Regions from separate parts of the Pantoea sp. X-Soil-TKNS-1207 genome, predicted to be linked through region 1. Evidence: predicted binding sites of a transcription regulator. Region 1 holds the regulator's gene; the other holds the start of a gene.

Region 1 (5,333 bases):
AGCAATAATTGTGCTGTGTTAACCGGCTGAAATCGCTCATTTTTGCCCCATATCGAGTCTCGTAACAGATTAATGGAAAAATGCCTTACCTTTTGGAAAAAAAGTGGATTAGAATCATCACGGCACTGATCATTGATCAGATTATTCTAACTTAGCCGCAGGCTGTTTCTTATCAGACTGCTTAACCTGTAACCGGACTATGCGTTTACTTATTACGCTTTTGATACTGGCTTTCGCCCAACTGTTTTTTAATGTGGCTTCTGCTTCCCCGCAGGCGCCCGTCAATGTCAGTTTGCATAAAGCAGATAAAAAGAGTGCGCGCGAAGATGAACGTCGCAAACGACGTCCGGTGAAAACCAGCACGAAAAAATCCCGTCTGGCCAGCGTTCAAAAGTTAAGACTGAAAAAACAGCCGAAAACCGAAACCGCACTACACAAAACCACCAGCAAAAAATCCCTGCTGAAACAATCGTCGAAGAAAAAATATGGTCATCAGCGTCTGGCGAAAAGAACGTCCGAGCTGGATGAGGATACTGGCGATCTCACCACCATCAAAATGAGCAAGTCACACCGTCAGCGCTACCAGAAAGCGCGTGAAACGGCGATGAATAAGCTGATGGGACAGATTGGCAAACCCTACCAATGGGGCGGCACGTCACCGCATACCGGCTTCGATTGCAGCGGCCTGGTGTGGTATGCCTACAAAGATCTGGTGAAATACAAATTCCCGCGCACCGCGAACGAGATGTACCACCTGCGCGATGCGGCACCGATTAAGCGCGATATGCTGGAGAAAGGGGATTTGGTGTTCTTCCGCATTAACCATCGCGGCACCGCCGATCACGTTGGGGTTTACCTCGGCAACGGCAAATTCATTCAGTCACCGCGTACCGGTAAAGATATTCAGATCAGCGCGTTAGGCGAGGATTACTGGCAGAAGCATTATGTCGGCGCGCGGCGGATGATGACGCCAAAAACCATTCGCTAAACATGAGATCGAAAAAAAGCCGGACACTGATTTTCAGGTCCGGCTTTTTTTATTAATGAAGGATCGCGGTGAAGCTGAACACGATGATCATTAGCAATGCGCCAACCGTAGTACCCAGCGCCAGTTTCAGGTCTGTACTCATCACAACTCCTTAGTCACATTAATTGAAGGGTTAATGCGATTTTCGCACAGCGCCCGGTAAAAATCTCGTCTTATCCGCGCCAGCTTGCTAGAATCGCCGCCTTTCGTTGCGCAACAGATTTTGCGCACGCTGTGTTTGCGGCAAGATGAAGCGATATTGACTGATAGTTAACGCCTTTTTCAGTCCTTAATGCCCCCAAAATCGGGGCGCAAAACCATTAGCAGACGCAAACGTTTAACAATATACTTATCAGTAAGTTGCGATAAGCCCGGGAGTACCATTTTCATGGCAACAATTAAAGATGTGGCGAAACGCGCCGGTGTCTCCACCACCACCGTTTCGCATGTCATCAACAAAACGCGTTTTGTCGCGGAAGAGACGCGTAACGCCGTATGGGAAGCGATTAAAGAGCTGCATTATTCGCCGAGTGCCGTGGCGCGCAGCCTGAAAGTCAACCACACCAAAACGCTGGGGCTGCTGGCAACCTCCAGCGAAGCGCCCTATTTTGCTGAAATTATTGAAGCGGTGGAAAACCACTGTTTCGATCGCGGCTATACGCTGATTCTCGGCAATGCGCATAACGATCTGCAAAAGCAGCGGGCCTATCTGTCGATGATGGCGCAGAAACGTGTCGATGGCCTGCTGGTGATGTGTTCTGAATATCCCGACGACCTGCTGACCATGCTGGAAGAGAACCGCAATATCCCGATGGTGGTGATGGACTGGGGTGAGTCGCGCGGTGATTTTACCGATACCGTACAGGACAACGCTTTCCAGGGGGGCTATCTCGCCGGTCGTTATCTGATTGAGCGCGGCCACCGCGACATTGGCGCGATCCCCGGTCAGATGGAACGCAACACCGGTGGCGGCCGCCATGCCGGTTTTCTTCAGGCACTGAATGAAGCAGGCATCACCGTGCGCCCTGAGTGGATTGTGCAGGGCGATTTTGAGCCGGAATCCGGCTACCAGGCGATGCAGCAGATCCTTAACCAGAAGCAGCGCCCGACCGCAATCTTCTGCGGTGGCGACATCATGGCAATGGGCGCCATTTGCGCCGCCGACGAGATGGGTTTGCGCGTGCCGCAGGATATTTCCGTGATTGGCTATGACAACGTGCGCAACGCCCGCTACTTTACCCCAGCGCTGACCACGGTCCACCAGCCCAAAGCGCAGCTGGGCGAGAAAGCGCTGGAGATGCTGCTCGATCGCATTACCAGCAAGCGTGAAGATCCGCAAACCATCGAAGTTCAGCCGACATTGATTGAGCGTCGCTCAGTGGCTGACGGCCCGTTCCGCGACTATCGCCGTTAAGCAACGGTTTCGCTCAGCCATTCGTGGTTGAGCGTCTCTGCATCGCCAAGATAGGCCAGCAACCAGCCCAACGCCGGAGAGGCGCGCTGTTCTGACCAGCTGACGCAGCAAGGGCTGTCCGGAAACGGCGTTGGCAGCAGCAATTCGGTTAAGCCGCCGCTGTCCAGCAGCGGCCGGGCTAAATGACCTGGCACCATCCCCACGCACAGCCCGGCCAGCAAGCAATCCAGCCCGGTCTCCCATTCCGGCACCACCAGGCGACGCTGATTATCCAGCGTCCAGGTCATGCGGCGCGGCAGCGCCCGCGAGGTATCCTCCAGCACCAGCGACGGCCAGGCGCGCAGTGTCTCCTCATCCAGCAACGCGCTATTCGCTAACGGATGATCGGGGCTGACAACGCAGCGCCAGTTAAGCGCCCCCATATCCTGAAAGGCAAAACGTCCCCCCACCGGAATCGCCTGGGTGGCACCAATCGCCACATCAACCCTGCCGTCCGCCAGCGCATCCCAGACGCCATTAAACACTTCGTAGCTGATAATCAGCTCCATATCGGGAAAGTGGCGATAAAAATCTTTCACCAGCTGCCGGGTACGTTGCGGTTTAACGATACAGTCAACCGCAATGCTGAGCTGACCACGCCAGCCATTGGCCAGCTGCTGACACTGACGCCGGGTGGCCAGCATTTTTTTGATAACACCGCGACCTTCGCGCACAAAATGCTCGCCCGCAGCGGTCAGCACCACTTCCCGATGCTGACGTTCAAACAGCGGCACCGCCAGCCAGGTTTCCAGCTGACGGACCGTATAGCTGATGGCAGAAGGTACGCGGTGCAGCTCCTGCGCGGCTGCGCTGAAACTGCCGGTACGCGCCACGGCATCCACCACCTCAAGGGCATATTCTGACCACATTTTTTTGCCTGCAAATTTTTTGATAGCACTTTGCAAATATTAGCGTTTCACAAAGGCCGCCGCACCCTTTTACACTCCCCCGCGTTCAACCTGCCAAAAGAGAATTACCATGTTGTCATCAAAAGGATTTCTACCCTGGCTTGCGTTACTCAGCATGCTGGGCTTTCTTGCTACGGATATGTATCTGCCTGCATTTGGTGCTATGCAGCAGGATTTTGCCACCGCACCCGGCACCATCAGTGCCAGCCTGAGCCTGTTCCTGGGCGGATTTGCCTGTGCGCAGGTGTTCTGGGGACCCCTTTCCGATCGTTTCGGCCGTAAGCCTGTTCTGCTGGCGGGATTAGTGATTTTTGCCCTTGGCTGCCTTGGCATGTTGTGGGTCACGGATGTACGTCTGATGCTGGCCCTGCGTTTCGTGCAGGCCGTAGGCGTGTGCGCTGCCGCAGTGAGCTGGCAGGCGCTGGTGGTGGATCGTTATCCGCGCGCGCAGGCGAATAAGGTGTTCGCCACCATTATGCCGCTGGTAGCGCTCTCTCCCGCGCTGGCTCCGCTGTTAGGTGCCTGGCTGATGGGCCATTTTCACTGGCGCAGTATCTTTGTGCTGCTGACGCTGATCACTGTCGTGCTGTTGATAGGTACCCTGAAACTGAGCAGCCCTGCCCGTTCCAGCGCGGCGCGCGTTGCGCAACCCGGCTGGCTGAGTTTACTGGCTTCGCGGATTTATAGCGGCAACGTGCTGATCTACTCCGCCTGTTCCGCCAGCTTTTTTGCCTGGCTGACAGGCTCGCCGTTTATCCTCGCCGATGCGGGCCTCTCCCCCGCGGATATCGGCCTGAGTTATATACCGCAAACCATCGCGTTTCTGATTGGCGGCTTTGGCTGCCGCGCGTTGCTGAATCGTTTTCAGGGCAAACAGCTGCTGCCGTGGTTGCTGGTGATTTATAGCCTGAGCATTATCAGCCTGTTTGCCGTCGCCCAGCTGCCAGCCCCTGCCCTGTGGGCGTTATTGCTGCCGTTTTGCGGTATGGCGCTGGCTAACGGCGCGATCTATCCGATTGTGGTGGCCAGCGCTCTGCTGCCATTCCCTCACGCCACCGGTAAAGCCGCTTCGCTACAAAACCTGCTGCAACTGGGGCTATGCTTTGTGGCCAGCCTGCTGGTCTCTGCCGGTCTGCATCAGGCGCTGCACAGCACCAGCCTGGTCATGCTCGCCACCGTCGCCCTCGCCTGGGCCGGTTACGGCTGGCAACGTGTTGCAACAAACGCACAAAGTGATGTTGCTCACAACTCTCGTCCCTGCGAAGATAATCACTAAGGCAACGATTTTAGTTAGCATACTAACGATAAGTCGTTGAATATTGACCCACGTAAGCATATACTGCGTGGGTCAGCATTTCTGTAACAAATCAATAACATAATTGTATTAATTTTAAGCGACTCTGTCGCTGGGATGGCGTCTGCACGATATTCTTCCCCCTGTGTTGTGGCAGACATTTCTACTCAGATTCATACCTCTGTAAAACGTCGGATATCTGGCGCACGGATTTTCCGTGAGTTCTCTCACAAGCCTGGAGAAATTGACTATTCTATTTCTCAGGTTGAATCGGACAGGTGATGGAGAAGCTATGAGTTCATCGTGTATAGAAGAAGTGAGCCTTGAAGAAAACCACTGGTTTCGTATCGCCCATGAATTACTCGAACGGGCCGATATTGCCGTAAATGGCACTCGCCCCTGGGATATTCAGGTTAAGCATCCGGATTTTTTTAAACGGGTCCTGCAGGAAGGATCGCTGGGCCTCGGCGAAAGTTACATGGACGGCTGGTGGGATTGCGAAAATCTCGATATGTTTTTCCACCGTGTACTGAAGCATCATCTGGATCAGCAATTACCTCATCATTTTAAAGACACGCTGCGTATTGCGGCGGCGCGTTTAACCAACCTGCAATCGAAAAAGCGGGCCTGGATAGTCGGCAAAGAACATTA
Region 2 (5,333 bases), 1.3 Mb from region 1:
CGGGAGAGACCGTGGGGTAAATAGCCGCCTGTTTTGGGGACAATTCAGGTGATTGGCGAGGATCAGAAAAAGTGGCAGGGAAAGGCGCGGAGCATCTGAAGCGAGAGCAGCAAGCCACACCGGGTGGCTTGCTGAAGGGGACTGACTTATTCCCACTCAATCGTCGCTGGCGGCTTACCAGAGATATCGTAAACCACGCGGGAAATGCCGTTCACTTCGTTGATGATGCGGTTGGACACGCGGCCGAGGAAATCGTACGGCAGGTGCGCCCAATGCGCGGTCATAAAGTCGATGGTTTCCACCGCACGCAGCGAAACTACCCAGTCATATTTACGGCCATCGCCCATCACGCCCACTGAACGCACTGGCAGGAATACGGTGAACGCCTGGCTGACTTTGTTGTAGAGATCCGCTTTATGCAGTTCTTCGATGAAGATGGCATCCGCACGACGCAGCAGGTCGCAGTACTCTTTCTTCACTTCGCCCAGCACGCGAACACCCAGGCCCGGACCCGGGAACGGGTGACGGTAGAGCATAGCGTACGGCAGACCGAGTTCCAGACCGATTTTGCGCACTTCGTCTTTGAACAGCTCTTTCAGCGGTTCCACCAGACCCAGCTTCATCTCTTTCGGCAGACCGCCCACGTTGTGGTGCGACTTGATCACATGCGCTTTGCCGGTGGCAGAGGCCGCTGATTCGATCACGTCCGGGTAGATGGTGCCCTGTGCCAGCCATTTAACGTCGGTCAGCTTGCTTGCTTCTTCGTCGAACACTTCAACGAATACGCGGCCGATGATTTTACGTTTCGCTTCCGGATCGTTTTCACCAGCCAGCGCGTCAAGGAAGCGCCCTTCTGCCGCCACATGGACGATGTTCAGACCGAAGTGGTCACCAAACATCTCCAGCACCTGATCCGCTTCGTTAAGACGCAGCAGGCCGTTATCGACGAATACGCAGGTCAGACTGTCGCCAATCGCACGGTGCAGCAGCATTGCGGTCACGGAGGAGTCCACGCCGCCCGACAGGCCGAGGATCACTTTGTCGTTGCCAACCTGCACGCGGATACGCTCAATCGCGTCTTCGATGATTTTCGCCGGGGTCCACAGCGCTTCACAGCCGCAGATATCACGCACAAAGCGCTCCAGCATACGCAGACCCTGACGGGTGTGAGTCACTTCCGGGTGGAACTGCACGCCGTAGAAACGCTTCTCTTCGTTCGCCATGATGGCAAACGGACAGGTTTCGGTGCTGGCAACGGTAACGAAGTCAGACGGGATCGCCGTCACTTTGTCGCCGTGGCTCATCCACACGTCCAGCAGCGGTTTGCCCGCGTCGCTGATGGCATCTTCGATGTCACGAACCAGCGCGCTCGGGGTTTTCACTTCAACCTGCGCGTAACCAAACTCACGCTCAGTCGAACCTTCAACCTTACCACCCAGCTGCATAGCCATGGTCTGCATACCGTAGCACACGCCCAGCACCGGCACGCCAGCGTTGAAGACGTATTCCGGCGCACGCGGGCTGTTCAGCTCAGTGGTGCTTTCCGGACCGCCAGAAAGGATGATGCCGTTCGGGTTGAACTGACGAATTTGCTCTTCGGTGACATCCCACGCCCAGAGTTCGCAGTAGACGCCCAGCTCACGCACGCGGCGCGCGACCAGTTGCGTATACTGAGAACCAAAATCGAGGATCAAAATGCGATGTTTATGAATATTTTCAGTCGTCATTGCGGCGTTTCCATGGGATGGACTTAATAATAAAAGCGCCCGGCTTAAGCCGGGCGGTAAATCTTACGGGATTATGAACCCATGCGGTAGTTCGGCGACTCTTTCGTGATGGTCACGTCATGCACATGGCTTTCAGAGATACCCGCGCCGCTGATGCGCACAAACTCCGCTTTGGTACGCAGTTCGTCGATGGTGCCGCAACCGGTCAGACCCATACAGGAGCGCAGGCCGCCCATCTGCTGGTGTACGATCTCTTTCAGACGGCCTTTGTAGGCAACGCGACCTTCGATACCTTCCGGTACCAGTTTGTCAGCGGCGTTATCGCTCTGGAAGTAACGGTCTGAGGAGCCTTTAGACATCGCGCCCAGTGAACCCATACCACGGTAGGATTTGAACGAACGGCCCTGATACAGCTCGATTTCGCCCGGAGATTCTTCCGTACCCGCCAGCATCGAACCCACCATCACCGCCGCCGCACCGGCTGCGATCGCTTTCGCGATGTCGCCAGAGAAACGGATACCGCCATCAGCGATAACCGGAATGCCGGTGCCTTCCAGCGCTTCAACCGCGTCGGACACGGCGGTGATCTGCGGAACGCCCACGCCAGTGACGATACGGGTCGTACAGATGGAGCCAGGGCCGATACCCACTTTAACCGCGCTCACACCCGCCTCTGCCAGCGCCAGGGCGCCAGCACCGGTAGCAACGTTGCCGCCGATGATTTCGAGGTCAGGGTATTTAGCACGGGTTTCACGGATACGCTGCAACACGCCTTCAGAGTGACCGTGAGAGGAGTCGATCAGCAGAACGTCAACGCCAGCGGCCACCAGCGCATCTACGCGCTCTTCGTTGCCCGCACCGGCACCTACCGCAGCACCGACGCGCAGACGACCCTGTGCATCTTTACAGGCGTTAGGTTTACGTTCCGCTTTCTGGAAATCTTTAACGGTGATCATGCCGAGCAGATGGAAGCTGTCGTCCACCACCAGCGCTTTCTCAACGCGTTTTTCGTGCATTTTCTGCAGAACCACGTCGCGCGCTTCGCCTTCTTTCACCGTAACCAGACGCTCTTTCGGCGTCATCACCGCAGAGACCGGCTGGCTCAGATCGGTAACGAAACGCACGTCACGACCGGTGATGATGCCCACCAGCTCGTTATCCGCGTTGACTACCGGGTAACCGGCAAAGCCGTTACGCTCGGTCAGGGCTTTGACATCTGCCAGCGGCGAGGTTGGCAGCACGGTTTGCGGATCGGTAACGACGCCACTTTCATGTTTCTTCACCTTGCGAACTTCTTCCGCCTGGCGCTCGATCGACATGTTTTTGTGGATAAAGCCCAGACCGCCTTCCTGTGCCAGGGCAATCGCCAGACCAGCTTCGGTCACGGTGTCCATAGCAGCGGAGAGCATAGGGATGTTCAGACGAATGTTTTTCGTCAGTTGAGTGCTGAGATCGGCCGTGTTAGGCAGAACGGTAGAATGAGCAGGAACGAGCAGAACGTCGTCGAATGTGAGTGCTTCTTTAGCGATTCTTAGCATGGCAATATCTCAACCTGGGGGTGAATGAGAACAGATAAAATATTGCCGCGGCATTATACAGGCCGAAATCGGTTGCCTCCAGTGTTTTTTCAGAAAAAGTCTTGATCCTCTGGTTCAGCCATGTAGTATCGGTTGATTAACCCTCTGATTTAATATTTGATCTCCATCACATGTCGCTGCCACCAACCGCCAATATTTTTACCGTTAGCCGCCTGAATACCACGGTGCGCCAACTGCTGGAAAATGAAATGGGCCTGGTCTGGCTCAGCGCGGAGATCTCCAACTTCACGCAACCGGCTTCCGGCCACTGGTACTTCACGCTGAAGGATGATGGCGCGCAGGTACGCTGTGCCATGTTCCGCAACAGCAACCGTCGCGTCGCGTTTCGTCCGCAGCATGGTCAGCAGGTTTTGGTGCGTGCCAGCATCACCCTGTACGAACCGCGCGGCGACTATCAGCTGATTATCGAAAGTATGCATCCGGCGGGCGAAGGCCTGCTGCAACAGCAGTTTGAGCAGCTGAAAACACGGCTGGCGGCGGAAGGCCTGTTTGACGCGCAATTCAAGCAGCCGTTGCCGGACCCGGCGCGTCAGGTTGGTGTAATCACCTCAGCCACCGGTGCCGCGCTGCACGACGTGCTGCGCGTGCTCCATCGTCGCGACCCTTCGCTGCCGGTGGTGATCTATCCCACGGCGGTACAGGGCGTGGATGCCCCGGCGGCGATTGTGCGCGCCATCGAGCTGGCAAACCAGCGTGACGAATGCGACGTGCTGATTGTCGGCCGTGGCGGCGGTTCGTTAGAGGATTTGTGGAGCTTCAACGATGAGCGCGTGGCGCGCGCCATTTTTGCCAGCCGCCTGCCGATTGTCAGCGCCGTGGGGCATGAAACCGATGTCACCATCGCCGATTTTGTTGCCGACCTGCGTGCGCCCACCCCCTCCGCCGCCGCTGAACTGGTCAGCCGGAATCAGCTGGAGCTGCTGCGGCGTTTGCAGTCTCAGCAGCAACGGCTGGAAATGGCGATGGATTACTATCTGGCGCAGCAGCAACGCGTTTTCACCCGTATTCAGCACCGCCTGCAACAGCAGCACCCACAGCTGCGTCTGGCGCGTCAGCAGACCGCTCTGCTGCAATTACAGCGTCGGCTGGGTGATGCACTGGATCAGCGGATGCGCGCCGCCAGTCGCCAGCAGGAGCGTCTGGTGCAGCGTTTAAACGCACAGCAGCCACAGCAACGCATTCTGCGTGCGCAGCAGCAGCTGGAACGCTGGAACTATCGCCTGCAACAAGGCATGGAAAAGCAGCTCAATCAGCATCGTCAACGTTTTGGCACCCTGGCGGCCCAGCTGGAGGGCGTCAGCCCGCTGGCGACCCTGGCACGCGGCTTTAGCGTGACTACCGATACCACCGGCCATGTGGTGAAGAAAATGGCGCAGCTGAGCAAAGGCGATGTGCTGCGTACCCGGCTGGATGATGGCTGGGTGGAGAGTGAGGTCACGGCGCTCAAGCCGCAAAAAACCGCCGCCCGCAAGACGCGCACATAATCACCCCGGCCTGGCCGGCATCAATGCCGACCCTATGTTTATCGGGTCGGGTGCGAATTCATTCTCAACGCAATCGAACTATACTTTTTGGCACAGTCATTATTCGCCAGGGAGTCTGGTATGTCTTTTAACGTGATCCCTCCTTACATCCTGCGCAATATCATCGCCAACGGTTCTGGCCCGCAGCAGGACTATGCCCGTCGTACCCTCACCCACGTTCAGCACCTGATGGCTGAACATAACCACAGCGCGCCACCCGCGACCACCTCAACCCCAGGCCAGGTGGTGCGCGCCATTTACGATGCCGAACATACGCAAAATCTGCCGGGAACGCTGATCCGCACGGAAGGCCAGCCCGACAATGGTGACGTGGCCGCCGAAGAAGCCTGGAACTACCTCGGCATCACCTACGATTTTTACTGGCAGGTCTACAAACGCAATTCGCTGGATAACAAAGGACTGAAGCTGGACGGCAGCGTGCACTATGGCCAGGAGTACCAGAACGCCTTCTGGAACGGTCAGCA

What was found. The regulator PurR, encoded in region 1, represses purine synthesis genes. The targets are predictions, from matches to a motif close to CANGCAAACGTTTGCNTG.
Positions count from the first base shown of each region.
Region 2: a site for PurR is predicted at 3,327-3,344, ahead of guaB (IMP dehydrogenase). Genes of this name have one in related genera too.

Region 1 covers NZ_AP035958.1:1,933,259-1,938,591, reverse strand. Annotated here, with positions in the region: gene AC6I8V_RS09125 (C40 family peptidase) at 200-988, shown strand; gene cydH (cytochrome bd-I oxidase subunit CydH) at 1,041-1,130, opposite strand; gene purR (HTH-type transcriptional repressor PurR) at 1,416-2,441, shown strand; gene punR (DNA-binding transcriptional activator PunR) at 2,438-3,349, opposite strand; gene punC (purine nucleoside transporter PunC) at 3,459-4,664, shown strand; gene cfa (cyclopropane fatty acyl phospholipid synthase) at 4,975-5,333, shown strand, end outside.
Region 2 covers NZ_AP035958.1:3,201,013-3,206,345, forward strand. Annotated here, with positions in the region: gene guaA (glutamine-hydrolyzing GMP synthase) at 147-1,727, opposite strand; gene guaB (IMP dehydrogenase) at 1,799-3,265, opposite strand; gene xseA (exodeoxyribonuclease VII large subunit) at 3,436-4,809, shown strand; gene AC6I8V_RS14945 (M4 family metallopeptidase) at 4,930-5,333, shown strand, end outside.